Regions from separate parts of the Heliomicrobium sulfidophilum genome, predicted to be linked through region 2. Evidence: riboswitches for the same ligand, from Rfam matches in the RefSeq annotation. Region 2 holds a riboswitch; the other holds the start of a gene.
What was found. A riboswitch is a leader RNA that binds a small molecule or an ion and turns the genes downstream of it on or off. The one in region 2 is predicted to bind thiamine pyrophosphate.
Positions count from the first base shown of each region.

Region 1 (10,383 bases), 620 kb from region 2:
AGGCCAGGGAGAGGGCCTTTAACTACTTGGTCGACTTTGAACGAAAAGTGCTTCATTCCCGGGCGCTGGTGGCGCCAGTGGAACGGGCGCTCAGCCGCAAGGCGATCCAGGTATTGAAAAACATCTTTGCCCGCCGCAACGAGGAACTGACCCATGAAAGCGCTCTGAAAATCCTCCACCAGTTGGCCCACGGGGAGCCGGTTTCCGCCACAGAGGCTTTTGTGGAGGAGATGCGCCATCTCTTTTTGGCGATGAAGGAAAAGACGGGGCTCTATGAGTCGCAACCGACGCCAGCGCTGGGGCGGGACGCTCGCCTGAGCAGACTGGGCCTCATGGTGCAGGAACAGGTGGACCGGTTCGCCCACGGGTTGCGCGACGATGTGATCGAGCGGCGGCAAACCAACCGCCGTCGTTTCCTGGAGCATTTCGGGGCGACGATGGAGGAGTGGAATGACTGGCGCTGGCAGTGCCGTCAGGTCATCTGCGACGCCGCTTCTTTGCAGGATCTGGTCGATCTTACCGATGAGGAGCGGGCAGCCATCGAACAGGCGCGCGCCGAAGGGCTCGCCTTCGGGGTCACTCCTTACTACGTCATGCTGATGGACCGGGAACCGCACCGGCGTTTTGACCATGCCGTCCGGGCCCAGGTGCTGCCGCCAATGGATTATGTGGAGGGCATGCTGGCGGGGCGAGGGGATCCCTCGAAGAATTTTGACTTTATGGGGGAAGGCGACACGTCGCCGGAACGGCTCGTCACCCGCCGCTACCCCATGATCGCCATCCTGAAGCCCTACAACACCTGCGCCCAGATCTGCGTCTACTGCCAGCGCAACTGGGAGATCGATGATGTCCTCTCGCCGACGGCGGCCGCCCCGGACGACAAGATGAGCAAGGCCCTGGCCTGGTTCCGCCACCATCCGGAGGTGGAGGAGGTGCTGATCACCGGCGGCGATCCCGGCATCATGTCGGACGGGGCGCTCAAGCGGGTGCTCGACGCCGTCAGCGCCTTCGATCATGTCCGGCGCATCCGCATCGGCACCCGCACCCCCGTCGTCCTCCCCATGCGCATCACCGACGCCTTCGCTGATCTGCTGGTGTCATACCGGATCCCGGGGCGGCGGGAAGTGGTCGTCATGACCCACTTTGAACACCCCTACGAGGTGACGCCTGAGGCGGCCGAAGCCGTTCAGCGCTTGCGGCGGCGCGGCCTGCCCATCTACAACCAGGGCGTCTTTACGCTGGAAAACGCCCGGCGCTTTGAGATGGTGGCGCTGCGCCGGCTCTTGCGCCTGATCGGCGTCGACCCCTATTACACCTTCAACGCCAAGGGCAAAGAGGAAACGCGCGCTTACCGGGTCCCCATCGCCCGCCTCCTTCAGGAGCAGGCCGAAGAGGCGCGGCTCATGCCCGGCCTGGTCCGTTCCGACGAAGCCGTCTTCAACATCCCCCGCCTCGGCAAAAACTACCTGCGCGCCGGCCAGGACCATGAGGTGATCATGGTCGACAGCGAGGGGCGGCGGATCTACGAATTTTACCCTTGGGATATGCCCTCCGATCCGCAGCCCTTCCTCTTTACCGACGTGGCGATCCAGGATTTTTTGCACGCGATGGCCCAGCGCGGCGAGGATCCCCAGGCGTATCAGAGCATCTGGTATTACTATTAAGCCGCACTTGAATGACAGGCCCTCTAACGAGAGAGCCCCGGCGGATAACGCCGGGGCTCTTCGCTGTTTTCGTTATTTCGCTTCCTGGTAGTGGGGGGCCGTCAATTCCCGCACATGTTCTTCAAAGAGCACTTTGTCGACGAAGACGGTTAGGTGCCGGGTCAGGTCCATCTCATAGGGCCGCTTTAAGGGGATTCCGTCAGCGCCGTAGAGGAGACGGACGACAGGGCGGCTTTGGAACGCCTTATTCACGTCGACGACGACGCCGATATCGCCGGTGTTCAGTTGAACGGTGCTGCCGATGGGGTAGATGGCGATATTCTGCAAGAAGATCTGAGAGAGGTTGGGGTCCAGTTCACGGCAACTGGCGGCCAGAATGATCTCATGGGCCTGGTAGGGGAGGTAGCCCTTGCGGTAGACCCGGTCAGCCACGAGGGCGTCGTACATATCGGCGATGGCGACGATGCGGGCGTACTCGTGGATCTCTTCGCCTTTGAGCTGGCGCGGGTAACCTGAGCCGTCAAAGCGCTCCTGGTGCTGGTAGGCCACGTGGGCCGCCGCGAGGGAGAACTCCGACTGGTGGCGGATGATCTCAAAGCCGTATTCGCAGTGCCGGCGGATCTCGGTATACTCTTCCGGGGTTAGACGCCCGGGTTTGTTCAGGATCTCCAGGGGGATCAGCATCTTGCCGATATCGTGGAGGATGGCGCCGCAGGCAAGGTCGTAGAGCTCCAGTTCGTTATATCCCATCGCGATGCCCGTCAATACGGACAACACGCAGACGTTGACGGAATGACCGAAGGTGTAGTCGTCGAAGGTGCGGATGTCGGCCACGTGGTACATGACATGGCGGTTGCGCAGCACCTCGTCGATGATGGCCGAGGTGGCCGTTTTGACGGCAGTCGGTTCTAACCCTTTGTCGGCGTGCAGTTGAACACGGGCGAAGGAGTGGCGGATCGTCTGTACGGCAGCAAGGCGCACCTGCTCGCTGAGCAAGTCGGGAACGGTTAAATCGCCGATCACCTGGTCTTTGATCAGAACGGCAGGCACACCCAGTTCCTTTAGACGCCGGATGAAGGGGGGGGACAGGGTGATGCCGGCACCGAGCAGGGTTTTGCCTTCGGCGCTATAAATGCTGCGGGCCAGGATCATGCCCGGCTCAACAGATTCGATGGATACTTTTCTCAACCGGGCCGCCCCCTTCTGTCAAAGGCATCGATGCAAAACGGACGACAAAAGTCTCACACAAGCCAAACGGAAAGGAAGGATCGTGTAAAGACCTGAAAAAGTCGGGGAAAAAGGCTGAGAAACCTGTTAGTGGAACAATTATCAATGGTTCGCCTCGAACGGACAAAATTCCTGCCCATTTTGCCGGAACAGTATAGGAAAACGGGATCTTAACAGTCTTTTCGCTGGGGGTATTTATTGCTGATGATTCCATCGCTGTGCGCTTTCACGGGTCTTTGAACGGAAAAGGAATATCCCTGTTCTTGTCGAATAGAACCAATAGCAGGCAATCAAAAACTTCATTAGGTTTACCGCTAGGGGAGCCCGGACGATGCCCGGGCTGAGAGGGCGCCGGCGTGAGCGGCGCCGACCCTTTGCACCTGATCTGGAGGAATGCCAGCGGAGGAAAGCGGATAGGCGATTTTTAGCGCGCTATTCCCTTCCTGAATTCGGGGAGGGATTTCTTTATCCGCGCAGGGCAGAATCAAACAAGGAGGAGTATCAATGCAATTAGGCAGGCACTATGGAACTCAGATGGAAAGGGCTCTGCGAGGAGAAGTCACTCCCGAGATGGTCCAGGTGGCCGAATCGGAAGGTTGGCAGCCGGAGGCGCTGATGGCGGAGATCGCCGCCGGACGGATCGTCATTCCAGCCAACAACCGCCGTCCTCGCGAGTCTTACTGCGGTGTGGGCCGGGGCTTGCGGACCAAGGTCAACGCCAATATCGGCACCTCGAAGGGAACATCGGGCATCGAGTTTGAAAAACGCAAGCTCGATATCAGCATCGAGTGCGGCGCTGACGCCGTCATGGATCTGAGCACTGGCCCTGACATCGACGGTGTGCGCCGGGCGCTCATCGAAGGCTGCCCCATCGCCTTCGGCACCGTGCCGATCTACCAGGCCACGGTGGAGGCGCAAGAGATGAAGGGCGCCATCGTCAACATGACCGAGGAGGATATCCTGCGGGCTGTTCAGAAGCAGGCCGAAGATGGCGTCGATTTCATGACCATCCACTGTGGCTTGACGATGGAGGCTTTGGAGCGCCTGCGCAAGCACCCGCGCATCGCCGATATCGTTTCCCGGGGAGGTTCATTCCTGACCGGCTGGATGCTCCATCACCAGCGGCAGAACCCCTTTTACGCGCAGTTTGACCGCATCCTGGAGATCGCCCAGGAGTATGACATCACTTTGAGCCTTGGCGACGCGTTGCGCCCCGGTTGCATCGCCGACGCCACCGACCGAGGCCAGGTGCAGGAACTGATGGTCCTCGGCGAACTGGTTCAGCGCTGCCGCGCCGCCGGCGTGCAGGTCATCGTCGAGGGGCCCGGCCACGTGCCCATGGACCAGGTGGAGATGAACATCAAGCTGCAAAAGCGGCTCTGCGAAGAAGCGCCCTTCTATGTGCTTGGACCCCTTGTCACCGACGTGGCGCCTGGCTATGACCACATCACCTCGGCCATCGGCGGTGCCATTGCGGCTGCGGCTGGCGCTGACTTCCTCTGCTATGTAACCCCGGCGGAGCACCTGGGTCTGCCCAATGAACAGGACGTTCGCCAGGGCATCATCGCCTCCCGCATCGCCGGCCATGCCGCTGACATGGCCAAAGGGATCAAGGGCGCCATGGACTGGGATAAGGCGATGGGCAAGGCACGCAAAGACCTCGACTGGGGCGAGCAACGCCGTTTGGCGATGGACCCCACCGCTTTTGACAAACACCCGCACACGCGCGACAAGACCGGCTGCTCCATGTGCGGTCCCTACTGCGCTATGCGCATTGTGAGCGATTACCTGGGGAGACCGGCGGGGTCCTGCTAGGAGAGGAGGAATCGCCATGTCGGCTCAGGTTCGCCCTTGCTTAGCAGACAAACTGGCGATCATGCGGGAGACACGCCCGCTGATTCATCACCTGACAAACTACGTGACGGTCAATGACTGCGCGAATATGGTCCTGGCGACCGGGGCGTCGCCGGTGATGGCCCATGCGCCGGAAGAGGTGGCCGAACTGGCTTCCATCGCCGGGGCGCTCGTCCTCAACATCGGCACCTTGACCTTGCCTTGGATCGAGTTGATGATCGCAGCCGGGAAAGCGGCCAATGCCGCCGGCACGCCGGTCATCCTCGATCCGGTCGGCGCCGGCGCGACGCCTTTGCGCACGGAATCGTGCCTGCGCATCCTTGAATCCGTCAAGGTGGCCGTCGTGCGGGCCAATGCGGCGGAAGCGGCGGTGTTGGCTGGTCTGGATGGAGAAGTAAAAGGCGTCGACGCCGTCAGCGGCGATGCCCGCGCCGCCGCCCAGGCGCTGGCGCGGCGCTTCGGCGTCGTTGCCGCCGTCACTGGCGTCATCGATTACGTATCCGATGGGCAGCAGACGGTGAAGATCAAAAACGGCGATGCCTGGATGGCGCGCCTGACTGGGACAGGCTGTATGGCCTCATCGGTAACGGGATGCTTCTGCGCCGTTGAAAAAGATCCTTTGACCGCCGCCGCGTCGGCCCTCGCCTTCTATGGCGCGGCGGGGGAAATCGCTGCCGGACGGTCGCCTCTGGTCGAGGCGGGGCCAATCTGGCCAGAGCCGAGGGGGCCCATGAGCTTTAAAACCGCCTTCTTTGACGCCGTTTATTCCCTGGATGGGGAGTGGGCGGCGCGGTTGGCGCGGGTAGAAGCTGTGTAGCCGGTGGATCGCGAAGCATTGAGACGCTTTGATTCTAGGCCAAGGGGAACCTTGGCTCACTAAGTGAATTCTTGTATAGTGGAAAACGGAGGGACGATCCCGTGCCGAAGCAAGCCGGAGGGTCTGTTTTTCATCCGGTTTTTCATAAGGATATCCCCTGGATCTACCTGGTGACCGACCGGCGCGCCTGTGGCGGCCGGTCCTTTTTCCACCAGGTTGAGGCGGCGTTGCGCGGCGGGGTGAACCTGGTCCAGTACCGGGAGAAAGCGGCGGGAACGCGACAGATGGTGGATGAGGCGCGGGCGCTGCATGATCTCTGCCGCCGTTATGGCGCGCTTTTCGTCGTCAACGACCGGCTTGATGTGGCTTTAGCCGTCAATGCCCCGGCGGTCCATCTCGGACAGGATGATATGCCGCTGGCAGAGGCGCGGCGCATCCTCGGGTCGGATATCTGCATCGGCATCTCGGCTTCCTCGGTGGAGGAAGCTGTCGCTGCCGAGCAGGCCGGGGCTGACTACATCGGCGCCAGCGCCGTCTTCACGACGTCGACGAAGGAAGAGGCGCCGGGAATCGGTCTGGGGGGTTGGCGGCTATCTGCCGGTCTGTCTCCATCCCTGTCGTCGGCATCGGCGGCCTTCATGCCGGCAATGCCGCTGCGGTGGTGGCGGCGGGCGGTCGAGGGGTGGCGGTCGTTTCGGCGATCATGAGCGTCGATGAGCCGGAACAGGCCGCTAGGGAAATCGCCGTGGAAGTGACGAGAGCTTACAGGACTTTTTCGGGGCTTTTCGTGTTGTAGATGAAAGGCTTTTTCATAGGGGGCGAATCGCAAGATTGCCCCAAGACGGAAAGGGAGCAAGTGAAGGTGGACAGGCGACAAGAAGGGACGCCGTTGACATCCGTGGGCGAGTTCGGCCTGATTGAGCGGTTGGCTCGGGCCTGGCAGGGCGCCTCCTCCAGCGGAAAAGCCGCCGGCTGTAGCGCTGACAAACCTGGCTGCCTCTCTTTGGTGACGCCCGGTTTGCGGCTGGGAGTCGGCGATGACGCCGCTGTGATCGATGTGCCGGACGGAAAATCGCTGCTGGTGACGACAGACATGCTTGTCGAGAGCGTCCACTTCCTCTGGTCGTCGGAGCGGCGGCGCCTGCTCGGCCGCAAAGCGCTTGCCGTCAATATCAGCGACATTGCCGCCATGGGAGGGATTCCGGCCTGGGCCTTTCTCTCCATCGGCCTTCCCGCCTCTGCAACGGTGGAGGACGTGGAAGAGGTCTACGCCGGCATGGGCGAGTTGGCGTCCCGTTACGGCGTCTCGCTGGCTGGCGGCGACACGGTCCGCTCCGACCAGTGGGTGATCAATGTGACCCTGCTCGGGTTGGCGGCCAAAGCGCCCCTCCGCCGGAGCGGAGGCAAGCCGGGCGACCTGATTCTCGTCACCGGCACGGTGGGCGACTCGGCTGCGGGACTGCATCTCTTGCTATCGGAATGGTCGATGAAGGTTGAAGGAGAAAGGGCCGCCGAAAGTGGGAAAGCCCTAACGAGCGATAGTGAAACAGGTAATACAAAAATAAACGGGATGGAACTAAGTGCAGCGGACCGTCAGAGCCTCCTGACGCGGCACCTCGATCCCACGCCCCGTGTCGCGGAGGCGATGGCCCTCGTCGACCATGGCGGGGTGACGGCGATGATGGACATCAGTGATGGGGTGAGTAGCGAGGTTCACCACTTATGCCGGCACTCAGGCTGCGGCGCCCAGATTGATGTGGCGGCCTTGCCGCTCAGCCCGGCGGCGCGCCGGCTGGCTGAGCGGACTGGGCGGGATCCCCTGGTCTGGGCGCTTACGGGCGGTGAGGACTACGAATTGCTCTTCACGGCGACGGCGGAACAGGTTCCCGGGCTGATCGAAGGTGTTCGCAAAGTGACGGGAACCGAAGTCACCGTGATCGGACAACTGACCGAAGCCTCGGACGGGGTGATGGCTCTCTATCCTGATGAAGAGGGCGGCAAAAGGGTCCCTTTGGCGGCCAAGGGATACAATCATTTTTTATAATGTCGGCAGTTCGCTCCTTTGATGGCGCGCAAGCGGCACAGGAGCGTTAACCGAAAGATTTGGGGTTTAGGAATGGGAACGACCATGACATTGCCCAAGGTATTGACGATCGCCGGGTCGGATCCGAGCGGAGGCGCCGGCATCCAGGCAGACCTCAAAGTACTGACCCAGTTCGGCGTCTACGGCGGCGCCGCGATCACGGCGCTGACGCGGCAGACAAGCGCCGGTGTGCTCGGCCTTTTTCCGTTGCCTGCCGAATGGGTGCTAGAGCAGGTCCGCGATGTGCTATGGGATCTGCGTCCGACTGTGGTAAAGACGGGCATGTTACAACAGCCCGGCGTGATCAGCGGGCTGGGTCGGCTCTGGGGCGAGTATGTCCAGGAGCACCAAATGTCAGGAGAGCAGATTCCGCCCGTTCTGCCATCCCTTTCGCCTGCCCCGGCATTTTCGGCCACAGCTTCTTATCCTATGCTTGTCGTCGATCCGGTCCTTAGTTCGGGCACCGGCGTGAACCTATTGGCGGGAGGCGGGTTGGAGGCTTTTCGGGAGGAATTACTGCCTGTCACCACCGTGCTGACCCCGAATGTGCCGGAAGCAGAGGCGCTGTCCGGGGTGACCATTCGAGACCATGACGACATGATCGGCGCGGCGGAAAGACTTCTCCAATTCGGCGTACAGTGGGTGCTTCTGAAGAGTGGTCATCTGCCCGAGGCGGATCTGGAGAACGACCGGATTGCCGATCTGCTGATCAGCCGGGAGGAACGGCGCTGGTTGTGGGGACGACGGGTGCCGGGCGCCGACCTTCACGGCACTGGCTGTTCCCTTGCGTCAGCGGTAGCTGCCTGCCTTGCCCGGGGACTGCCTGTCCCGGCAGCGGCAGAAAGGGCGGTTGCATGGTTGCGCCAGGGAATCGCCAATCCGGCTTATGTTGGGCAGGGGCGAGGCGTAGTTTGCCAAAACCTATGGGAAAAAACTTCTGGATCGCCTACTTTGTCGTCATCAATACGATAGAGGCGATCCTCCGGACTTAATGATCCCGTTCCTTCCAGGCCTGCTCGATCGACTGGAGCAGGCTTTCCCGATCTAGCGGGATATCCGACCCTTTCGGAGCATTCGAGGTGGGGAGTATGGCCCGATCGACCAAGGCCTGATACATCTCCGTAGGCCAAGGAAGTTCCAGGCCGGCCTGCTTCAAGAGATCCCGCCGGGCGAAGAGTTCCCGGGGCGCGCCCTGGAAGAGCCGCTGTCCCTGATCCAGCAGGACGACTTCGTCTGACCAGCGGGCCACAATGTCCATCTGGTGCAGGGACATGACGATGGTGGCGCCCTCCCGGTTCAACTGTTCCAGCAGTTCGAGGATGCTTCTGGCGCCGGCAGGGTCGAGCCAGGCCAGCGGTTCGTCGAGGATGATCACGCTGGGGCGCATGGCCGCGACGCCGGCGATACAGACCCGCTTTTTTTGGCCGTAGCTGAGGGCGTGGACCGGTCGGTGGCGCAGTTCGGTGATCCCTGTGGCCCGCAGGGCCTCGTCGACGCGGCGGCGCACCTCTGCCTCGGGAAGGCCCATGTTGAGGGGACCGAAGGAGATGTCCTGTTCGACGGAAGCGGAGAACAGTTGGGCGTCAGGGTCCTGAAAGACGAGGCCCACTTGGCTGCGCAGTTCGCGCAAGCCCCGGCGGGAGTAATCGATGGGCCGGCCCTGGAAACGGACGACACCGCGGTGCGGCTTCAAAGCGCCGTTGAGATGAAGGAAAAGGGTTGACTTCCCGGCGCCGTTGGCGCCGACGACGGCGATCTTGCGTCCCGCCGGGAGGGAAAGATCAATACCCCGAAGGCCGCAGTTGCCGTCGGGGTAGCTGTATTCCACTTGTTCTGTTTCCAACAGGGCAGTCACGATGTAAACCATCCTCTTTTTCAGGGAGTGCGGCGTTGATTCGGCCAAAAAGATCAATCCCGGCTGCGCGGTAGCACGCGAAGCTCCTCTTCATACCCTCGGGCCGACAGAGCGATGTAGAGTTCCTTGGAACGGATGAGGGAACGGATGAAGAGGTTGGCGGCCAAGATGCCGAGGGAGCGAAGGCTGTTGGCTTTGGTGGCGTAGCCGAGGCGCGACGCCTGGGCGATCAGGATGGCCTGGGTTGTCTCCATGAGCACGAAAATGAAGCGATAGATGAGAAGCATCAGTTCTGTCACAATCTTGGGCGCCCGTATGCGGGTCGCCAGTTCGATCACATCGACCATTGGCGTGGTGAGCACCAGAAAATAGAGGCTGGCGGTGGCGCCGAGGGAACGAAAGAAGAGGATGCCGGCCTGTTGCAGACCGGCAGCCGATATTCCAGGGGAGTAGGGGCCGATGGTTACCTGGGCCACGGGGTCAAGGGGGGAGGGTGACAGCGCTACAGTCGCGCAGCCGGTGAGTAGGAAGAGACCCGGCACCGTCATCAGTTTCAGGAAGACCGATAAGGGGATGCGAGCCAAGAGGACGAGCAGTGCGCCGGAGAGCACCGTGATCGCTCCGGATAGGCAGGGCGTGGGCGCTATCAGGCTGACAAGCAACCCGGTGAGGGCGGCAAGTCCTTTCCATGCCGGTGATTTGTCTCGCAGCTTATTGGCCCAAGCCCACTGATCGATCGTGAAGAGCATATGTGTGACCCCGTTTAACAAGTTTCGGTAAGTCGATATCAGCGTTCCATCATCGTCAGTTCGCCTATCCGGTGTCTGCTGTTCGCCGGCGCGCTCATGATTTAGTGCGTCAGGCGTCGCCGAGAGGTTTGCGC
Region 1 covers NZ_JBVTZZ010000005.1:706,776-717,158, reverse strand. The annotation lists gene AC0CW1_RS09125 (KamA family radical SAM protein) at 1-1,664, shown strand, start outside; gene AC0CW1_RS09120 (HD-GYP domain-containing protein) at 1,737-2,852, opposite strand; TPP riboswitch at 3,198-3,316, shown strand; gene thiC (phosphomethylpyrimidine synthase ThiC) at 3,396-4,706, shown strand; gene thiM (hydroxyethylthiazole kinase) at 4,723-5,562, shown strand; partial or broken gene thiE (thiamine phosphate synthase) at 5,664-6,358, shown strand; gene thiL (thiamine-phosphate kinase) at 6,425-7,606, shown strand; gene thiD (bifunctional hydroxymethylpyrimidine kinase/phosphomethylpyrimidine kinase) at 7,679-8,617, shown strand; gene AC0CW1_RS09090 (energy-coupling factor ABC transporter ATP-binding protein) at 8,634-9,500, opposite strand; gene cbiQ (cobalt ECF transporter T component CbiQ) at 9,554-10,249, opposite strand; gene AC0CW1_RS09080 (energy-coupling factor ABC transporter substrate-binding protein) at 10,359-10,383, opposite strand, start outside.
Region 1: linked by a shared signal. The riboswitch ahead of thiC (phosphomethylpyrimidine synthase ThiC) and the one ahead of thiS (sulfur carrier protein ThiS) in region 2 are both predicted to bind thiamine pyrophosphate.

Region 2 (18,563 bases):
ACCCGTCCAGCCAGCAATTTCATTGCCTCGACCGCCTGAAAGGCAGTGATCATCTGGATCGCCGGCGCCAGAATGCCCGCCGTGTCACAGGTAGGCGCCGAACCCGGCGGCGGCGGCGAAGGAATCAGACAGCGCAAGCATGGCCCCTGTCCAGGCAGGATGACCATGGCCATGCCGTGGGCGCCTGTCACGCCTCCATAGATCCAGGGGATGCCTGCCTGCACACAAGCGTCATTAAGCAGATAGCGCAGGTCGAAGTTGTCGCTGCCGTCAAGGACGAGGTCAACCCCTTCCAACAGGCGCGGAAGATTGGCCCAGTTGATGTCGACCACAACAGCCTCGACGTCAATCTCTCCGTTGATGGCTTGCAGCTTCTGTTGGGCCGCCACCGCCTTAGGGACCATAGCCGCCACATCCGCCTCATCATAGAGGATCTGGCGCTGCAGGTTCGACAGTTCAACAAAATCGCGATCGACGAGCACCAGTTTGCCTGCGCCGGCCCGGGCGAGGGTGTTGGCCAAATGGGTTCCCAGAGCGCCCAGGCCGGCCACCAGCACCGTCGACTGGCGCAATCGCCGCTGACCGACCTCCCCGAAGGCGCTGAAGCGAATCTGTTTCATATAGCGTTCCATCATCATCCACCTCTTTTCCCTGCTGTCTCGGCCAAGGTGTAAATCATCCGCCAACTCCACTCGGCGATCCGCGCCAGCTTCTCCGGCCGAATCAGACTCAAGCCGTCTTGGGGCGTGTGATTCTCCTCCAGCCAGGTGGCAGAGAGGACAGTGAGCGCCGGCACCCCCTTGTCGATAAAGGGCTGGTGATCGCTGTTATGATCGCCACGATCCTGGGGATAGAGCCGCACCCCAGCCGCCTTTGCCGCTTCGTCGAGAAAAGACAGCCAGGGGAGGTGCTCCGGCAGCCAGCAGATGAAGTCGCGCTCATCGCCGTTGCCAACCGTGTCCAGGTTGATCAGGCCAATGATCTCTTCGAGGGGGATCGTCGGGTGTTCCACAAAATGCTTTGACCCGATCAACCCCCCCTCCTCGCCAGAAAACAGGAGAAAAGCAAGGCTGCAACGCGGCGGTGTCTGGACAGCCGCACAGGCCACTTCCAGCAACACGGCCACGCCGGAGGCGTTGTCATTCGCCCCCGGGTAGAGCGCCCTATCCCCGGCTCCCAGGTGGTCATAATGAGCAGATAACACCACCACCTTATGGCGCAAGCGAGGGTCCCTTCCGGGGATGAAGCCGATCAGATTGTCCGCCGTCCCCCCTTCCCCAGCTCGGGGTTGAAGGCGCATGCGGCCATTCACGTTTGTCAGGGAAAACGAAGGAACGGGGAAGGTTTGATAATAGGTTCCCCCTTCCCCTCTTGGTTGGATTCCCCACTTTTCCCAGAGTTGAGCGAAATACTCCCCCGCCTGGAGCGCCCCTCGGCTGCCGGCGAGACGCCCCTGCCAGTCCGGTTGCGCCAATAGCGCCACATGGCTGCGCATCCGCCCTAGGTCGAGACGCCTTTCCGGCAAAGCCACAGCCGGCGCGACAGCGGGAAGCGGCTTTTCTGCGTTCAGTTGGCGGCTGCCGAACCAGCCTGCCAACAGGGCTGTCACCGCCCCCATGGCGCCCACAAACATCCGGCGACGGCTGATTGCCGGTGATGACACCTGATCGGACGATGGGGGCACGCCGGGGGATTCGGCAAAGGTGTCTTCCTTCCCGCTTCCTAGTGATCGCTCCTGCCGGATCTGTTCCAATATGTCGGACCCCAAGGGGGGGTTGTCCCCCCAAGGGTTGCTCTTTTTTCGATTGCCGCCAATGGCCACCGGGCATGAACCCGCCTTTCCCCTACGATGATGGAGGGATCCTCGGTATCATCCAGTTTGACACGGGGCGGCGGAAATCCTCTGGAAAGACGCCGGTAATCCTAAGAGGCCGCCCCGCTGACGGCGCCGGAAGTCAACCGCTTTACCGTGGCCTGTCGGTAGAGGCTGACCGTCTGTTCCGCAACAGTATCCCAACCGTAGATCTCATCGACCTCCCGCAAAGCCTCCCGGACCATCGCCGCCGCCCCGTCGCGATCATCCAGAACCTGGACGATGGCGTCAGCTAACGCCTCAGCATCACCGGGAGGAACTTTGAGCCCGTTTTGACCATGACGGATGATCTCCCCAAGCCCGCCGGTATCGCCAACGATGACTGGCGTCGCCGCCGCCATAGCCTCCAGGGCCACGATGCCGAAAGGCTCATAGAGGCTGGGAAAGACGGCCACATCGGCCGAGGTGAGCAACCGGTTGCGGGTGCTGTCGTCGACAAAGCCAGCGAAGGTGACCTGCCCACTCACACCGAGTTCGGCCGCCCGGCCCCTCAAGTTCTCCAACAAGGGTCCTTTGCCGGCGATGACGAGGCGTGCCTGGGGGCGACGGCGCAACACCGACGGCATCGCCTCCACCAGGACCGGGGAACCTTTTTCCGTCACCAGCCGGCCCACATGAAAGATCACCTCTTCGCCAGGTTGGCAAAATGCCTCGATCGGCTTGCCCTGGCCGGGAACCGGTGCCACATTGGCCGGATCGACGCCGTTGGGGATGGTGCTGATCTCGGTCCAGGGGGCGCTGAAGAGAAGGGACACCTCGCGGGTCATGTAATCGGAACAGGCGATCAAGCCGTCGGCGGCGGCCACCAGTTCCCCTTCAGCCAGGTGGATGCTGCGCTGCAGGTCGTTCCAGAGTCCGCGCTGGCGGCCATGCTCTGTCGCGTGGATCGTCACAGCCAGGGGAATCCCGGTTTGTTTGGAGATTTCCCTCGCCGCCAAGCCGACCAGCCAGTCATGGGCATGGATGATGGAAGGCGCGCCTTTGGCGGCTTCCGCCGTCACCCCGGACAGGAGGGCCCTGTTGAAGCGATAGACCCAGTCGAGGAAATCGCCTTCCTGGGGAGCACCGGGAACAGCCAGGCGAATGACCGTCACGCCGTCAACGATTTCTCGATCGGCACAGCCAGGAACGGCGCAAGTAAAGACGGTCACAGGGACACCCTGCGCGACCAGGGCCTTGCTCAGATCAGCCACAGCGCGTCCCAAACCTCCCACCAAGCGGGGCGGGTACTCCCAGGTGAGCATCCAGACCGGTTCCGATTTGACAAAGGGCGCTGCCTGGGTGGAGCGGTTGAAGCTGACATAATCAAGATAATCGATCCCCGCAAAAAGCGGGTGCTTCCATTCGGCCTCGGTGAGGGCCGCCTCGTCGACCTTGCCCTCGCGCAAGGAATGGGCCAGAGACCAGAAAAGGCGAAGATGCTCCTGGAAGCGGCGGGTGACATATTCCACCGTTGTGCCTGTGTACATGATGAAAGGCCAGTCACTCGATTGAGCAAGCATCAGTTCCCTCGCCGCCTGGTTCAAGGCGCGCAAAGGCTCGCCTTCGGCCTGGGGAAACGCCTGGGCCAGAGCGACCATCTCTTTTTCGGCCCGGTGCAGGTGCCGGTAGACCCAGTCGTTCATATCGCTGAGCCAGACCTTGCCAAAGCCGTCTTCGCCCCAGGTGCTGAAGGCGATGCGCCCGGCCGGTCCGGCGCCGTAAGCTTCCCGATAACGGCGCGGCGTCGAAGCGGCTACAGGCGTATCCGGCTCGGCCATCCGGCGCAGCACCGCTTCGAGGAAATCGGGGCCCTCATACCACCAGTGGCCGAACAGTTCTGCGTCATAGGGGGAGACGATAATGGGCGGTTCCGCCATCGTGCCGCTCAGGTGCTCCACTTGGGCGCAGCGGTTGTCGACGAAATTGCCGGTATGGGCGTTGACCTTCCCCATGGCCCAGTCCCGCCGATAGGGTTCCTTGTGATCAGTCTTTCCGGTGATGCGGTAATACTTGAAGCCTGTATCGGAGGGCACATCCGTATCCAGGAAAGGCGCCACCGTCTCAAAAGGCAGGTCATAGCCAATGTCGCGGTAGAATTCGCGGTAGTCGTAATCGCCGGGATAGCCGCTTTTCTTGTCCCAGACCTGATGAGATGTCTCGGGATCGCGGGCGAAAGCCGAGACCTGGTGACCGATCTGCAGCGGCTGGTAGAAGCTGGCCGGTTCCGGCAAGGCGCGCTGAAAGGTGCCATTATCGACGACAAAGCAGCCGATCCCCTCCTGGGCGAGCACTTTTTCAACGCCGGGGACGTAGGCGCACTCGGGCAGCCAGAAGCCATGGGGCGCCATGCCGAAGATGGCCTTGTGCTGTTTGATCCCCGTCCGGATTTGAGGGCGCCAGCTCCCTTCCGAGGCATAGGGCAAAAAGGCGTGGGTGGCCGCCGAGGTCCACAGATCGAGGTGACCTGACTGGGCCAGCGATTTCCAGGCGTCCGTGATCCGGCAGTCCCACTCATCGCGAAAGAGGCGCAGGCAAGTCTCCAGCTTTTCCCGGTACAGGGCGGCCAGCGGCGCAAAATCCTCGTCACCTTGGGTACGCTCCTGCTCCAACGCCGCCAGAGCAAGCATTTTGTCTAGGTAGCGCAGGTAGCGTTGCTGCAACAGGCGGTCCGTCAGCATGGCCGCCAGCGAAGGCGTCACCGACAAAGTGACCTGGAAGGGGACCTGCTCCCGGCGCAGTCGCAGCCACGATTCGGTGATCGGCAGGTAGCACTCCGTCATTGCCTCGAAGAGCCAGCGCTCCTCCATATACTCCGGCTTTTCGGGATGTCGCACATAGGGAAGGTGCGCGTGCAGCACCAGCGCCCAATAGCCTTTAACGGTCACCAGATGGCCCCCTTTCGCTTTCCCCTTGATAAAGGGAGAAAGAGCTCAGCGGCGCTTGCCCCTCAAGGTTCTGCCGCTCCTCCATGTCTTCCAGGGCGACCGGCCGGATGCCGCCGGAGATGGCGAGGGCCCGGCCCAACCGCCGGCTTCCCGGCGCTAGAGGCGGAACATGGATGACTGTCGAAGCGAGAAGCACGATGAACTGTCCCTCAGCGGAAAAAAGGCCGATCTGGGCCCGATAGAACTCCCCCGGCGCCACCCCGTTGACATACCAGCTTGCCGCGCCGGGCGGCAACTCGGCCGAGTACGCTGTCGTCCAACCCGCGCCATCTTCCCGCTCCATCCGGAGTTGGCAAGGCCTATCGCTTTCGAGACCCCAGTTATGTAAAACTCGTTTGCGCGTCATTTCTGTCAATTCCCAGTAGATGAAGATGTGGTAGGGATCGCGGACCAATACGCCGATATAATCCTCGCCATACCGTTCCGGCAGACTCATGGCCATTGCATCTTCCTCCTCACAATGGATTGAAATCACCATTTTCCATTATAGCAAGAGATTGCCCTGACATGAGTTAAGATAAGGAAAAATGCGAAAAAAAAGCCGCCGGAGTTCTATCTCCGGCGGTTCCAACACGTAAAAAGCGCAATCATCATTGCTGTCGCATTCGGCGCAGCCCTTCGTCAAAATTGCAACCGGTGTGATTCGCCGTTACATGCTCACCGACTTGCGACACTCGGCGCAATGGCCGAAGAACTCGATTCGGTGCCCCTTGATCTCATGGCCGCTGATCTCCTCGGCCTGCCGCACCCATTGCTCCGGCGGTTCCATGAAAACGTCAAAGACGCGGTGGCACTTCTCGCAGACAAAATGATAATGATTTTCCACATTGCCATCGTAGCGAGAACTGGCGCCGGCATAAGTCATCTCCCGGATCAGGCCCTGCTGGACGAGCGCATTCAGGTTGCGATACACCTTCCCAAGGCTGATGTCGGGGATCTGCTGGCGCGCCTCCTGGTAAACCCAATCAGCGGTGGGATGACAGGTCGTGCCTTGAACAATCTCCAAAACAAGCGATTTTTGTCGTGTCATACGTGGTCCGATGGCGCCCATGGCAAGCCCACCCTTCGACAGAGAATATGAGATCAATCTCGATATCTATTACTATTATCATATCGAAAGGGGGCGCAACTGTCAACGACAGTTTTCAACCTTGCCGGGGACGCCCTTTTTCGAAGCCCCTTCGTCCTGTTGGGTGTTGGGGCCGAAGTTCACGCAAAAACGCCTATTCGCCTAGCGGGATCAATTCATAGGTGCGGCTGCCCAAACCCATATCCTCGGCATGGCGGAGCTGGATCGTCCCATCGACAGAGGGGTGGACGATGCGGAACTTATCGACACCGGCGGCTGGTTCCCCCTGTCCCGCATCGCCGAGCCGGCCGTCGCGCAAGCCGGGCGCCTGATTCACCAGGTCATAGCAGGCCTGGTCCAGGGCGACGGGATCGTCGGAGGCCAGGATGCCGATGTCGGGAACGATGGGCGCGTCGCTCCAGGAGCAGCAGTCACACTCAGGAGAAACGTCGAGGACAAAGTTGATGAAGGTCACCTTGCCCTTCTCCCGCTTGTCCTTCACCGAGGCGTAGGCGTATTCGGCCATCTTCTCCTGCAACAGTCCCACGTCGGTGTTCCAGTTGACGGCGATGGCTTTATGGGGGCAGGTGACGGTGCACTCGCCGCAACCGATACAGCGCTCTCCGGCGATGACGGCCCGTTCCCCCAAGGAGATGGCGTCAACAGGGCACCAGTGGACACACTTGCCGCAGACCTTGCACTTGTCATTGACCTCAGGCTTCACGTCCTGGTGCTGAACCAACTTGCCCGAGCGGGAGGCCAGCCCCATGGCCAGGTTCTTGATCGCCCCGCCAAAACCAGTCATCTCATGGCCCTTGAAGTGGCTCAACACGATCATGGCGTCAGCATCAAGGGGAATGGCGGCGATCTTCGCCTCCTTGAGGCGCTTTCCCTGGATGGGAACATTGCGGAACTCTTTCCCGTTCAACCCGTCGGCGATGATGACAGGCGCCTTCACCGTCGCGTAGGAATAGCCGTTTTCCATGGCCGTATCCATATGGTCGACGGCGTTCGATCGCGAACCCCGGTAGAGGGTGTTCGAATCAGTCAAAAAGGGGCGTGCCTCCTTACGCCGGATCTCGTCAACAACGGCGCCGACGAAGGGCGGCCGGATGGTGGCCGTATTTCCCCGCTCCCCAAAGTGCATCTTGATGGCCACGAGGTCACCCTTTCCGACACAGTCCATCGTGCCCCCTGCCTTGAGCAAACGGCGCAGCTTGTCCACAAGTCCTTTGCCGGCTTTGGCCCGCGGCGAAACAAAATAAACCTTTGCCATAATCCCGGTCCCTCCTCACGAGAAAAGCAGGGGTACTCCCTGCTTTGTTCTCTTGCTTCACTATTCAAGTATAACCAAGGGACACGGCTCCAATCAAGTACACAAGCGACAGCCTGCTCCAAATGGACACATGTCCGCCCCGTTGAGCCCTTCTGGCAAAGGATCTTCGACGGCATCCACCTGAGCAATCAGTCGCAGCGCGATTAGCCGCAACAGTTTCCGCCGGAAGCCTGACCTTCCTGCTTGATCAACTCATCTTTGGGCGCGCCGCACTTGGGGCATTTGCCGGGCTTGCAACGCTTGTCGATGACCTCGCCGCATTTTGCGCATTTGTAAATCGCCATGTTGTTCACCCCCCATTTTCAGTAACGATTACTATTATGTATGAATCTATCCTACCTCCCTTTCGGCAGCTTGTCAAGGCGTATTCAAGATTTCCCCGTAATAGGCCTCATATGCATCGACGATCGGCTCGGCCCGGAACCGGGTCACCGCCGCTTCACGGGCTTGCCGGGCCATGGACGCATATTCCCGCTCATCGGACAACAGGCGGACGGCGTAACGGGCCATCGTCTCCACATCGCCCACCGGCGCCAGAAAGCCAGTCACCCCCTGTTCGATCACCTCGGGCAGGCCGCCCGTATCGCTGGCGATGACCGGCACCTGGCAGGCCATCGCTTCCAGGGCCACCAGGCCGAAAGATTCCTTGGCTGACGGCAACAGGAACAGGTCGGCCAAAGGAAAGATCTCGGCCACATTGTCCTGACGGCCTAAAAAACAGACGCGCTCCTGCAAGCCCAGCGCTTCAACCAGGTGGACCGCCGAGAGCCGTTCCGGACCGTCGCCGGCCAGGAGCAACCGCGCCGGCACATGTTCGTTGACCCGGGCGAAGATGCGGATCACATCCTCCACCCGCTTCACCGGACGCAGGTTGGAGATATGGAGGAGGATTTTTTCATCGGGCCGGGCAAAGCGAGCGCGCAGGGCCGGGTTGTTGCGGGGACGGTACTCCTCGGCGTCGACGAAGTTGGCGATCACCCGGGGAAGGCGGCGCAAGCGGAAGGTCTCCGCCGACTCCTCAGCCAAGCTCCGCGACACGGCGGTCACGCCGTCGCTCGCTTCCAAAGAAAAGCGGGTGATCTCGTAAAACTGGGGGTTATTGCCGACGAGGTTGATGTCGGTGCCATGCATCGTCGTCAGCACCGGCAGGCGACGCTCTCCGGCCAGCATCTGCTTGGCCAGGTAGGCTGCCGCCGTATGAGGGACGGCATAGTGGGCGTGGATGATCTGCAGGTCAGCCTCGCGAGCCACCTCGACGATCTTGGCCGACAGCGCCAGCAGGTAGGGCGGGAAGCGAAAGACCGGGTAATCGAGAACCTCCACCTCATGGAAGCAGACATTCGCCTCAAAGTGAGAAAGGCGGAAGGGTGTTTCATAGGAAAAAACGTGGACCCGGTGGCCCCGACGACCCAGTTGGCGGGCCAGCTCGGAGGCGACGACGCCGCTGCCGCCGTAGGAGGGGTAACAGACGATGCCGATGTTCATGGCTTCTTCACTCCCACAAGGCTTCCAGGCGCCCGACCCGAAGGGGACCTTCCGGATATAAAGGCTCAGCAAACGCAACGCCGAGCAAACCGCCCAGGTAGCGGTCCCTCGCCTCCAACAGAGCGGGAAGGTCCGGCACATTCAATGCCAGGCGCGCCTCTGCCCGACCCCGGAAAAACTGGCTCCGGTAACAGGCAAGGGCCGACTGCTTCCGTTCGTAGAGGTCGCTTACATCGACGCCAAAAGGCACTGCGTCGTCGAGAGCGCCGTTGATGCGGTAGGCCAAAAGGCGCTTGGGTCGCCAGGGCGCCAGATCCGGGTCGCCGTATTTCGCGAGGCCGCTGTAAAAGACAGCCTCCCTGACGAGCCGGCCTGCCGCCTCGTGATCGGGATGTCGATCCGGCCCCTCCGGCGCCAGCACCAATCGTGGGCGGTACCGGCGCAACAGGTGGGCCAACTCTTCCACCCGGTTTCGCCACCGGACCGGATCGCTGAGGCTGCCGTCTTCCCAGCAACAGTTGAGGCGCTCACGGACGCCCAGGACCGCTGCGGCTTGTTTGGCCTCTGCACGCCGTTCCTCGACAGTTCCTCGTGATGCCAATTCGCCTTCCGTCAAGTCGACGACGACCGCCTGCCAACCCTGGCTGGCGGCCAGCGCGATTGTCCCGCCGACGCCTAATTCCACATCGTCGGGATGGGCGCCGATGGCGAGCACATCGGCGGCTACGGGATGGTTCAAATGGTCGTTCACGGTCCTACCTCGCTCCCGCCATCTGGATTCATTGAATTTGAAGAGTTACGACTAGCCGGCTGCCTAGATTTCAGCGCGCCACAGCACCAGCGATCGTCAACATTGCCTGAAAGGCCCGAAAGAGCGCAGGCAGTTCAGCTTGCTCCATCATGACCCGGCAGGGGCTTTCTCGCCGGGTCGTGGGCATGTAGGAGACGGCGTCTGCCATGACAGGGGAGGTAAACTTCACCTCCAACCGATAAGGCGGCTGAGGCGGCCAGGGCAGTTTTTCGGCGGAGAAGGTTTGCGTGGTGAGCGCTGCGACAGCCGCTGCCACCACCGCTTCCGCCGCTGCCGCTTCGATGCGCCGGCAAGCCTCGGCCGGCGTCAGTGTCCGAGTGGATTGACGTCCATAGGCGGTCTTCACCGCCACCGTCCGGATCCCGGGGAGCAGTTCCAGCGCCTCGTCGGCTGCCGCCTCATCGCCGGTCACCAGCCCCACCGGCACGTTACAGGCGTGGGACAAGGCCATGTTGAAGCCCAGTTCGCCCACCTCGCGCCCGTTCAGCCGCAGGCCCGCGATCGTAGTAGCGCTGTAGGAGTGGCTCAACAGACCGCCGCTGCCCTGGCGGGCATGATAGCCGATCAAAAAGGCCAGATCCCAGTTCCCGTCGATGCCGCACATCATCCCCAACGCCTTCGGTTTTCCGCTGATCACTTCAACAGCGGAGGGCAGTTCCTCCAGGCGCAGGTTGGTCATCGACTCATGGGCGTCGTTAATGACCACCTGGGAGGCGCCAGCCCTCTGGGCGCCCCGGATCGCCGCCGCCACCTCCGCCGTCATCCAGCGGCGGGCTTCCTCATAAGCCGCTCCAGATATCAACTGGGCCGGCGATACGACCCCGGCCACCCCTTCCAGATCAGCCGATATGTAGACGCGCACACAACCACCCCGTCTCCGTCGTGTTTCCTTACGACCTCCGGTTTGGGTTCATCAGGTACTGCGTCTCTATGATGCAAGCAACTGATTTTGCCGACTCTCCCTTTTTACAGGTTCTCCATGACGCACCGGCGGCGGTGAAAAGTGGCCACCTGGCGGTAGCCGACCGACCAAGCCAGGTCACGGGCCTTGTCCAGGTCGCGACCGACCTCATGAGCGAAATGAGCATCCGAACTGAGGATGATCGGGATGCCCAGTTCAAAACAGCGTTCCAGCAGCACGCGCTGGGGATATATCTCGGCGACAGGCTTGTTCAGACCGTTCGTATTGATCTCGCAAGGCAGCCCCGCCTTGCGGATCGCCTGGAGCGCCTCTTCAGCCAGTTCCTCAATCGGCCGCTTGTTGCGGAAATTGAAGATTTTGATCAGATCCAGGTGACCGATGAAGCTGAAGAGCCCCTTTTCCGCTACTTCCCGCACATGGTCAAAGTATGTACGGTAGAGATCGTCCATCTCCCAGCGGTCATAGCGGTCCATGAATTCCACGCAGTCGAAATCCCAGTCCTCGATTTTGTGGACCGAGCCGATGACATAATCGAAGGGATAGCGCGACGTCATCGCCTGAAGCTGCCCCTCGGCGTTCCGGATATAATCGATCTCCACCCCCAATCGCACCTGCACGTCGGGATAGCGCAGGGCGGCTTCGCGGATGGCCTCGATATCGTATTCGTCGAGGTAGCGGTCATGGTCGGCAAAACCCACCTGCGCAACGCCGCGCAGGCGAGCCGTATCGAGATAGGCCGAAATCTCCTCGACCGTATGGCGGGATGTGCCATGGCCCATGGCGTGAACATGATAATCGACCAGCATGATGATACTCCCTCCAGTTTTCCGTCCATCCCTCGCTCCTTTCAGCAATGGGCTGGACGCCAGAACCATTTTACCAAAATTGTCACTGGACTTCAAAGCAACACCTACAAGCCCAATCACCCTTTCGAAGAGTCCGCATAAGATACAGGGACTTTCAAGGAGGTGATAGCCATGCGCCGCAAGTCCTCTCTGTTTTTCGGTCTCGTCACCCTGTTCGTCACCGCCGTCTCTATCTTCCTCCACGCCGAGGTCCTGCCGGCCTTCAACTTCCAGCAGCTTCCCGACGAAGGGGAACTGGTGCGGCGAGCCTTGCAGGCCAAGGGCTGGGAAACGCTCACCCCGACCAGCGTCCTGCGACTGGAGGTCGACGCCTCCCCCCTTGACGGCGAGGAGATCATCCTCGGCATCAATGCCGGTAAAAACAAAGGTTTCCTGGCAGGCCTGCAAAAAACCGACGGGCGGTTGATCGGCCTATCGAAAGACCTTGCCTCGGTGCACCGCCTGTCGACAGTCGAACTGCCCGGACTCGACCAGAAGGGGATCTCCGTCGAAGAATCCTATGACAACCGGACCGGCGGTTTTGAAGAGACGACCTGGAAGCGCATCTTCCGCCTCGACGAAAACAACGCCTTCCAGCAGGTGTTCTCCCACGTCCAGAAAAGCGACTATTTCTGGCATGACGCCTGGGATCGACGGGACGGCATTTACTGGCACCGTGTCAAGGAAGAGAACCACTTCTCCGTCCCGTCGCCGGGGGTGATCGTCGTCGACCGCACCGTCTCCCGCTACGCCGTCCCGGGCGATCCGAAAAAGATGCCCACCCAGTACAACCTGGAGAGCGAAGAGAAGGAAAAGGTCCATTTTGAGTGGAACGCCGCCAGCCTCCGCTTTGTCGAGACGAAGCGAGAGTCGGTTCCGGCAAAAGCATAACCTCTTTTACCCGGTCTGTTGGACCGTCCTCAGGCCGGGTTTTTCGTTGCATCCTTCGTTATAGCATACGTCCGCCTCAGACTGCTCTGAAGAGCCTCCGGGACTGGACTACAGCGTTGTAACACTCCGGGAAAACGTTTTTGTGGCGCAAACATTGTATACCACGGGCGGACAGGCTATAATAGATAAAAATGTTTATCCCCAATTTGACATAACGAGAGGAGCTAACCAACAATGGAGCGCATCTTTAACTTCAACGCTGGCCCCGCCACCCTGCCTCTGGCTGTACTCGAAGAAGCCCAACGAGAACTGCTGAACTACAAAGGGACCGGCATGTCGGTCATGGAGATCAGCCACCGGTCCAAAGAATATGAAGCCATCAACAACGAAGCGGAAGCCAATATGAAGGAACTGCTCGGCCTGGGAGACAACTACCGGGTCCTCTTCCTCCAGGGCGGTGCCAGCACCCAATTCGCCATGGTGCCCATGAGCTTTCTCGGCGCCGGCCAGACGGCCGACTACATCCTCACCGGCAGTTGGTCCGAAAAAGCGCTGAAGGAAGCCCAAAAGTTCGGCCAGACCCATGTGGCCGCCACCACCCAGGAAGGCAACTATGTCCGCATACCCAAGGCCGACGAGATCCAGTTGAGCGAGGCGCCGGCCTACATACACCTCACCTCGAACAACACCATCTTCGGCACCCAGTGGCAGAGCTTCCCCGACTTCGGCGACATCCCCCTCATCGCCGACATGTCCAGCGACATCCTCTGCAAACCTTTTGACGCCAGCAAGTTCGCCCTCATCTATGCCGGCGCGCAAAAGAACCTGGGTCCCTCCGGCGTCACCGTCGTCATCATCCGCCAGGACATGATCGAAAAGGCCTCCACGAAGCTGCCTTCCATGCTCCGCTACGACATCCATGCCAAGAACAACTCCCTCTACAACACGCCGCCCAGCTTCTCCGTCTACATGGTCAACCTCGTCCTCCGCTGGCTCAAAGCCCAGGGCGGCCTGGCGGCCATGGAAAAACACAACCTGGAAAAAGCGGCCCTGATCTACGATGTCATCGACGGCAGCAAGGGCTACTACAAAGGCCACGCCGACAAGGACAGCCGCTCCACCATGAACATCACCTTCCGCCTGCCCAACGAAGACCTGGAAAAGGCCTTCGCCAGCGAGGCGACGAAAGCCGGCCTCATCGGCCTAAAAGGCCACCGCTCTGTCGGCGGCATGCGCGCCTCCACCTACAACGCCATGAGCCGAGAAGGCTGCCAGGCCCTGGCCGACTTCATGAAGGAGTTCATGCGGAAGAACGGTTAAGCGATTATCCGTTCTTCCGGAAATATAAGCGAATAAGTACGAACTTTACAGAAACACCGGCCCTCCATTCAAACGAGAGGGCCGGTGTTTCTTTTCTGGCGCCCGATTCTTTATCGCGCGACGATTATGTTCCGTAAACTTTTGTGATAAACTTCGTCTGGTGCTCCCGGTCTGCAAGATCGAGAAAGATCGGCTTTTCTAAAGTTCTGCCGCTGTCAAATAAAACAGATATAATCGGCCGAAATGAGACATTTTTATGAATATTGATGACGACGCCGACTTGGCCCGTATTGAGTTTGACAATGCTGCCTAACTGGTATGTAGCAATGTTTTCAATAAAGGCATTGATAATGTCTTTACGGAAAAGCAGGTCGCCGGAACCGAGGAGGTATTCGATGGCTTCGGCGGGGTTGTATTTTTCCCGATAGACCCTTTTGTGGGTGAGGGCGTCGAAGACATCGGTGACAGCGATGATCATGGCGGCCTCATCGATGTCCTGCCCTCGCAGACGTTTAGGGTAGCCGCTTCCGTCAAAGCGTTCGTGGTGTTGGCCGGCCATTCGGCTGACTACAGCGGGGAAGCCGGCTTCCTTGAGGATTCGTTCGCTGTGGGTGACATGGGTTTGTATGATGCTATATTCCTCGGCGGTAAGGGAACCGGGTTTGAGGATGATTTCCGAGGAGATTTCACGCTTGCCGATGTCGTGAAAGAGAGCGCCTAGTGCGAGATTGCGCATCTGATCATTGTCATAGCCGAGTCCGGCGGCAGTCGCCAAGGAGAGGACACAGACATTGACCGAATGTTCGTAGGTGTTGTCTTCCAGGATGCGCAACTCCATCAGCAGGCGTTGCACCGATTCCTCGCGAATAATTGTGTCAAGAATATCGTGGATGTAGAGGATGACCTCTGTCGTTTTAGGCGTCCGGTTGTTGGGGCGCAACAGGGTCTTGATGGCCACAGTGAACTGCTTTTTCAGGTGAAGCAACAATCCGCTATAGATGGAGTGAATCTGCATCGAGTCGTCGAAGATGGGTTTAAGGTCGGCATCATTGGCTTCAAAGGTTTCTTCGCCGGCCGGACGAACTGGATCATCGATAACGATTTCTATGTCCGGAAATCGCTGCAAGGCACGGATGTAATTGTCTGTCAGCATTGTGCCGGCCCGTACCAAGATAATCCCTTGTTGGTTGAAAACATCTTTTTTTACAACCATTCCAGACTTTAATTCAGAGATGTTTATTTTCTTCTTCATGTCATGTCTGTCAACCTCCAGTGTCGATTGTACGGCAACGGGAGGTTATAAAGGTAATGAACAGGTAAAGAGTATGTTATTTTTACTAAAGGTGTAACCTTTTATTGGCCCTTACGAGATAGTCCTTCTCAATGTTCCAATATCACAACGTTCACCCTATGGTCAACGGCCTCGATCCTTGCCTTTCCTCTGATGGGGAATGTATTCGTCTCATTTACCCGCTTGCTGCTGCCTGTTTTTCGGCGTATAATCGTCTTGTCACCAAAGATTGTCACCATTGATTTTTACGTTCAAAAAAATAAACTTGCTAGGGGTGCCGTCGTACGGCTGAGAGAGAAGGTCCCTTCTCAACCCTTCGAACCTGACCTGGGTCATGCCAGCGGAGGGAAGCAACCGGAAGCGCCTATATTCTCGCTTTCTGAACGGCTTGCCTTCGCGGCAAGCCGTTTCTTGTTGCTGTTTGATGTTGTCGTAGCGATTTGTAGATGCCGTTGCCACCGCTGTTTCGGAAAGGAGTGCCTCTATGAGCGCCACTGTCAACGGCGTCCCGGTGGAACTGCCAGGCGTCACGCCCTTGCTCGCCTTCTTGGCGGAACGCAAACTGGACCCCACCGTCGTCGTGATTGAGTACAACGGTCAGATCCTGCACCGGGATCGCTGGCCTGACACCTGCATCAGCGACGGCGACACCCTGGAAATCCTGTCATTCGTTGGAGGAGGTTGAACCATGGATCGACTGGTCATCGGCGGTCGGGAACTGAAAAGCCGCTTGTTCATCGGCAGCGGCAAATTCGCTGACGAGCGCATCATCGGAGACATCGTCGCCCATACAGGTGTCGAAGTCGTCACGGTGGCCTTGCGGCGCGTCAGCCTCTCCGGCGACGGTGAAAACATCCTGCATTGCATCCCCAAAGAGTGTGTCCTGCTGCCCAACACCTCCGGTGCCCGGACGGCGGAAGAGGCGATCCGCATCGCCCGCCTGGCCCGCGCCGCCGGTTGCGGCAACTGGGTGAAGATCGAAGTCATCTCCGACAACAAGTACCTGCTGCCCGATAACAATGAGACGATCATGGCTACCCGCGTCCTCGCCGAGGAGGGCTTCGTCGTCCTCCCCTACATGCACCCTGACCTCTACGCCGCCAAGGAACTGGAACGGGCCGGCGCGGCCGCCGTCATGCCCCTCGGTGCGCCCATCGGCACCAACCGGGGCTTGAAGACAAAAGAGATCGTCCGCATCCTCATCGAGGAGTGCCAAGTCCCTGTCATCGTCGACGCCGGCATCGGCAAACCCTCCGAGGCGGCCGAAGCGATGGAGATGGGTGCTGCCGCCTGCCTTGTCAACACGGCCATCGCCACCGCCGGCGATCCCCTCGTCATGGCGCGCGCCTTCAGCCAGGCCGTCGAGGCCGGCCGTCTCGCTTACCTGGCCCAGCCAGGCGAGACGACCGAATACGCCCGGGCCAGTTCGCCCCTGACGGGCTTTTTGGGGAGTTAAGTTCATGGACTCTTTTTATGAACAGATCGAGGCTTACGAAGGCTTCGACTTCGCCGGTTTTCTGGAGCGCGTCACCCTCCGGCAGGTCGACCTCGTCTTGAAAAAAGACTTCCTCTCCCCCCTCGACTTTTTAACGCTGCTCTCCCCCGCCGCCTCGGAACACTTGGAGGCGTTGGCCCAAAAAGCCCACCGCCTGACGCGCCAACACTTCGGCCGCGCCATCCAATTGTACACGCCCATCTACCTCGCCAACTACTGTGTCAACCGCTGCCTCTACTGCAACTTCAACCACCGCAACGACATCCAGCGACGGCAGTTGACGGAGGCAGAGATCGCGCGGGAGGCGGAAGCCATCGCGGAGACGGGTCTGCGGCAGATCCTCCTGCTCACGGGCGAAAAACCGGGGAAGGATGCCATCGATTACCTGATCCGTTCCGTGGAAATCGTCCGGAAACACTTTACCGCCGTTGGGATCGAAGTCAACGCGCTGGATGTGGACGAATACCGCCGCCTGGCTGCGGCCGGTGTGGACAGCCTCACCATCTACCAGGAGGTCTATGACCGGTCCGTCTACGACCGCCTCCACCCCGCCGGCCCGAAAAAAGACTACCGCTGGCGTCTCGACGCGCCAGAGCGCGGCTGCCAGGCCGGCTTCCGGGCCGTCAACATCGGCGCCCTGCTGGGCCTGAATCACTGGCCCTCGGAAGCCTTTTATACGGGCCTTCATGCCAGCTACCTGCAAAACAAATACCTGGGCGCGGAGATCGGCATCGCCGTCCCCCGCATCAAGGCCGGCCCCGGCAGCTACCAGCCAGAGGCGCCCGTTGCAGACCGCGACCTTGTCCAGATCCTGCTCGCCTTCCGCCTCTTTATGCCCCGCGCTGGCATCACCCTGTCCACACGGGAACCGGCAGAACTGCGCAACCACCTGCTCCCCCTCGGCATCACCCGCATGTCGGCTGGTTCGAACACGGCCGTTGGAGGTTACATCAACGACGAGGCCGACGAGGGCCAGTTCCGCGTCTCTGACGAGCGTTCCGTCGACGAGGTGCGCCAGATGCTGATCGCCAAGGGGTACCAGCCGGTTCATCAGGATTGGCACAGCTTGGCTTGAACAACTGCTTCCACTTCGTTGAACAACTGCTTCCACTTCGCAACAGAAATAAATTGCAGGACCATAGGGTACTTCCAGAACATAAGAAAGGGACCGCCGCAAGGGGGTCCCTTTCTTATGTTCCTCTTAGAGTCTTCCCTATCTCCGCTTTTGCTTTTTCTGAACGAAAGCGAACTTGGCACCTTTTTCGCAACGGCGCACTACACTAAATAGACATCCATATTTCCCCTCATACCCCTCCCTGCGCCATGGGGGGGCGGTCTTTTGTTCAAGGAGGTGACGCGATGGAAACGCTGCCGGCAACGGAATGGATCCCCCTTGATCAGGAGTACTTTTCTACAGTGCTCTTCGTCCTGATTACCTCCACTGTCGAACTCGTCAAGTACATGATGAAAAGCCAGTCGGAAAAATTCAAGGTGCTCCTGCCCTTTGTCCTCTTGGGGGCTGGATTTCTTTGGGGAGGTCTTTTCGGACTGTGGATGAAAGGCGCTTTTTTATGGAGCCATTTTAAATACGGCGCCGAACACGGCATCTACGTGGCCTGTGTCTCTGGTGTGTCTTACGGGGTGATCAAGTCGTTTCGCGAGGTGCGAAACGGCTTAGGCAATACCGGCGGGAACGGGCAGAAACCACTAAAAAAAGTGGAGGAAGACAACCAACGCAGTCGCCAAGACAGCACGGGAGCTTAATCCGCTATCGTCTTTACGCAGTCAATCGAATACAGCTCCCGCTGTCGGCGTCGGACGGAAGATGTTTTTTAGCGCGCGTCTCTTAAATCACCCATTGTCGTTTAACGGATATCGTTTTAATGATATCGTTTAACGGATCAGTTTCCCTTTCGCGTCAACGCTTCCCCAGCCCTGCCAGCAATTGCCCAATTCGCCTCGGCGACATGAACCTGCAGGCAGCGCCAAGTTTTTGCGCCTCTCCAGGCATGCCGAAAACGGTGCAAGTCGCCTCGTCCTGAGCGATGGTGAAGCCGCCGGCGTCACGGATGGCCTTGAGGGCAGCGGCGCCGTCCCTTCCCATCCCTGTCAGCAGGATGCCCCAGCTATCAGCGCCATACTGGCGAGCCAGTGACTCCAGCAGGACGCCTACCGACGGCCGGTGTCCCTCTACCGGCGCCGCACGGTTCAGGCGGAGGCAGCCGCCGCGTTCCACTTCCAGATGGTGATCCTCTGGAGCGAAGTACAGCCGGGCGGGACGCAACGTTTCGCCCTCTT
Region 2 covers NZ_JBVTZZ010000005.1:85,976-104,538, forward strand. The annotation lists gene AC0CW1_RS06170 (ThiF family adenylyltransferase) at 1-635, opposite strand, end outside; gene AC0CW1_RS06175 (M28 family metallopeptidase) at 635-1,768, opposite strand; gene AC0CW1_RS06180 (1,4-alpha-glucan branching protein domain-containing protein) at 1,924-4,740, opposite strand; gene AC0CW1_RS06185 (DUF4912 domain-containing protein) at 4,730-5,242, opposite strand; gene AC0CW1_RS06190 (Fur family transcriptional regulator) at 5,450-5,851, opposite strand; gene AC0CW1_RS06195 (DUF362 domain-containing protein) at 6,024-7,148, opposite strand; gene AC0CW1_RS06200 (RCKP-type rubredoxin-like domain-containing protein) at 7,349-7,489, opposite strand; gene bshA (N-acetyl-alpha-D-glucosaminyl L-malate synthase BshA) at 7,563-8,690, opposite strand; gene bshB1 (bacillithiol biosynthesis deacetylase BshB1) at 8,698-9,441, opposite strand; gene AC0CW1_RS06215 (M55 family metallopeptidase) at 9,512-10,363, opposite strand; gene AC0CW1_RS06220 (histidinol-phosphatase HisJ family protein) at 10,468-11,229, opposite strand; gene AC0CW1_RS06225 (hypothetical protein) at 11,401-12,159, shown strand; gene serC (3-phosphoserine/phosphohydroxythreonine transaminase) at 12,394-13,479, shown strand; gene AC0CW1_RS06235 (HD-GYP domain-containing protein) at 13,604-14,731, opposite strand; TPP riboswitch at 15,031-15,136, shown strand; gene thiS (sulfur carrier protein ThiS) at 15,255-15,455, shown strand; gene AC0CW1_RS06245 (thiazole synthase) at 15,459-16,226, shown strand; gene thiH (2-iminoacetate synthase ThiH) at 16,231-17,340, shown strand; gene AC0CW1_RS06255 (hypothetical protein) at 17,625-18,029, shown strand; gene cheB (chemotaxis-specific protein-glutamate methyltransferase CheB) at 18,184-18,563, opposite strand, start outside.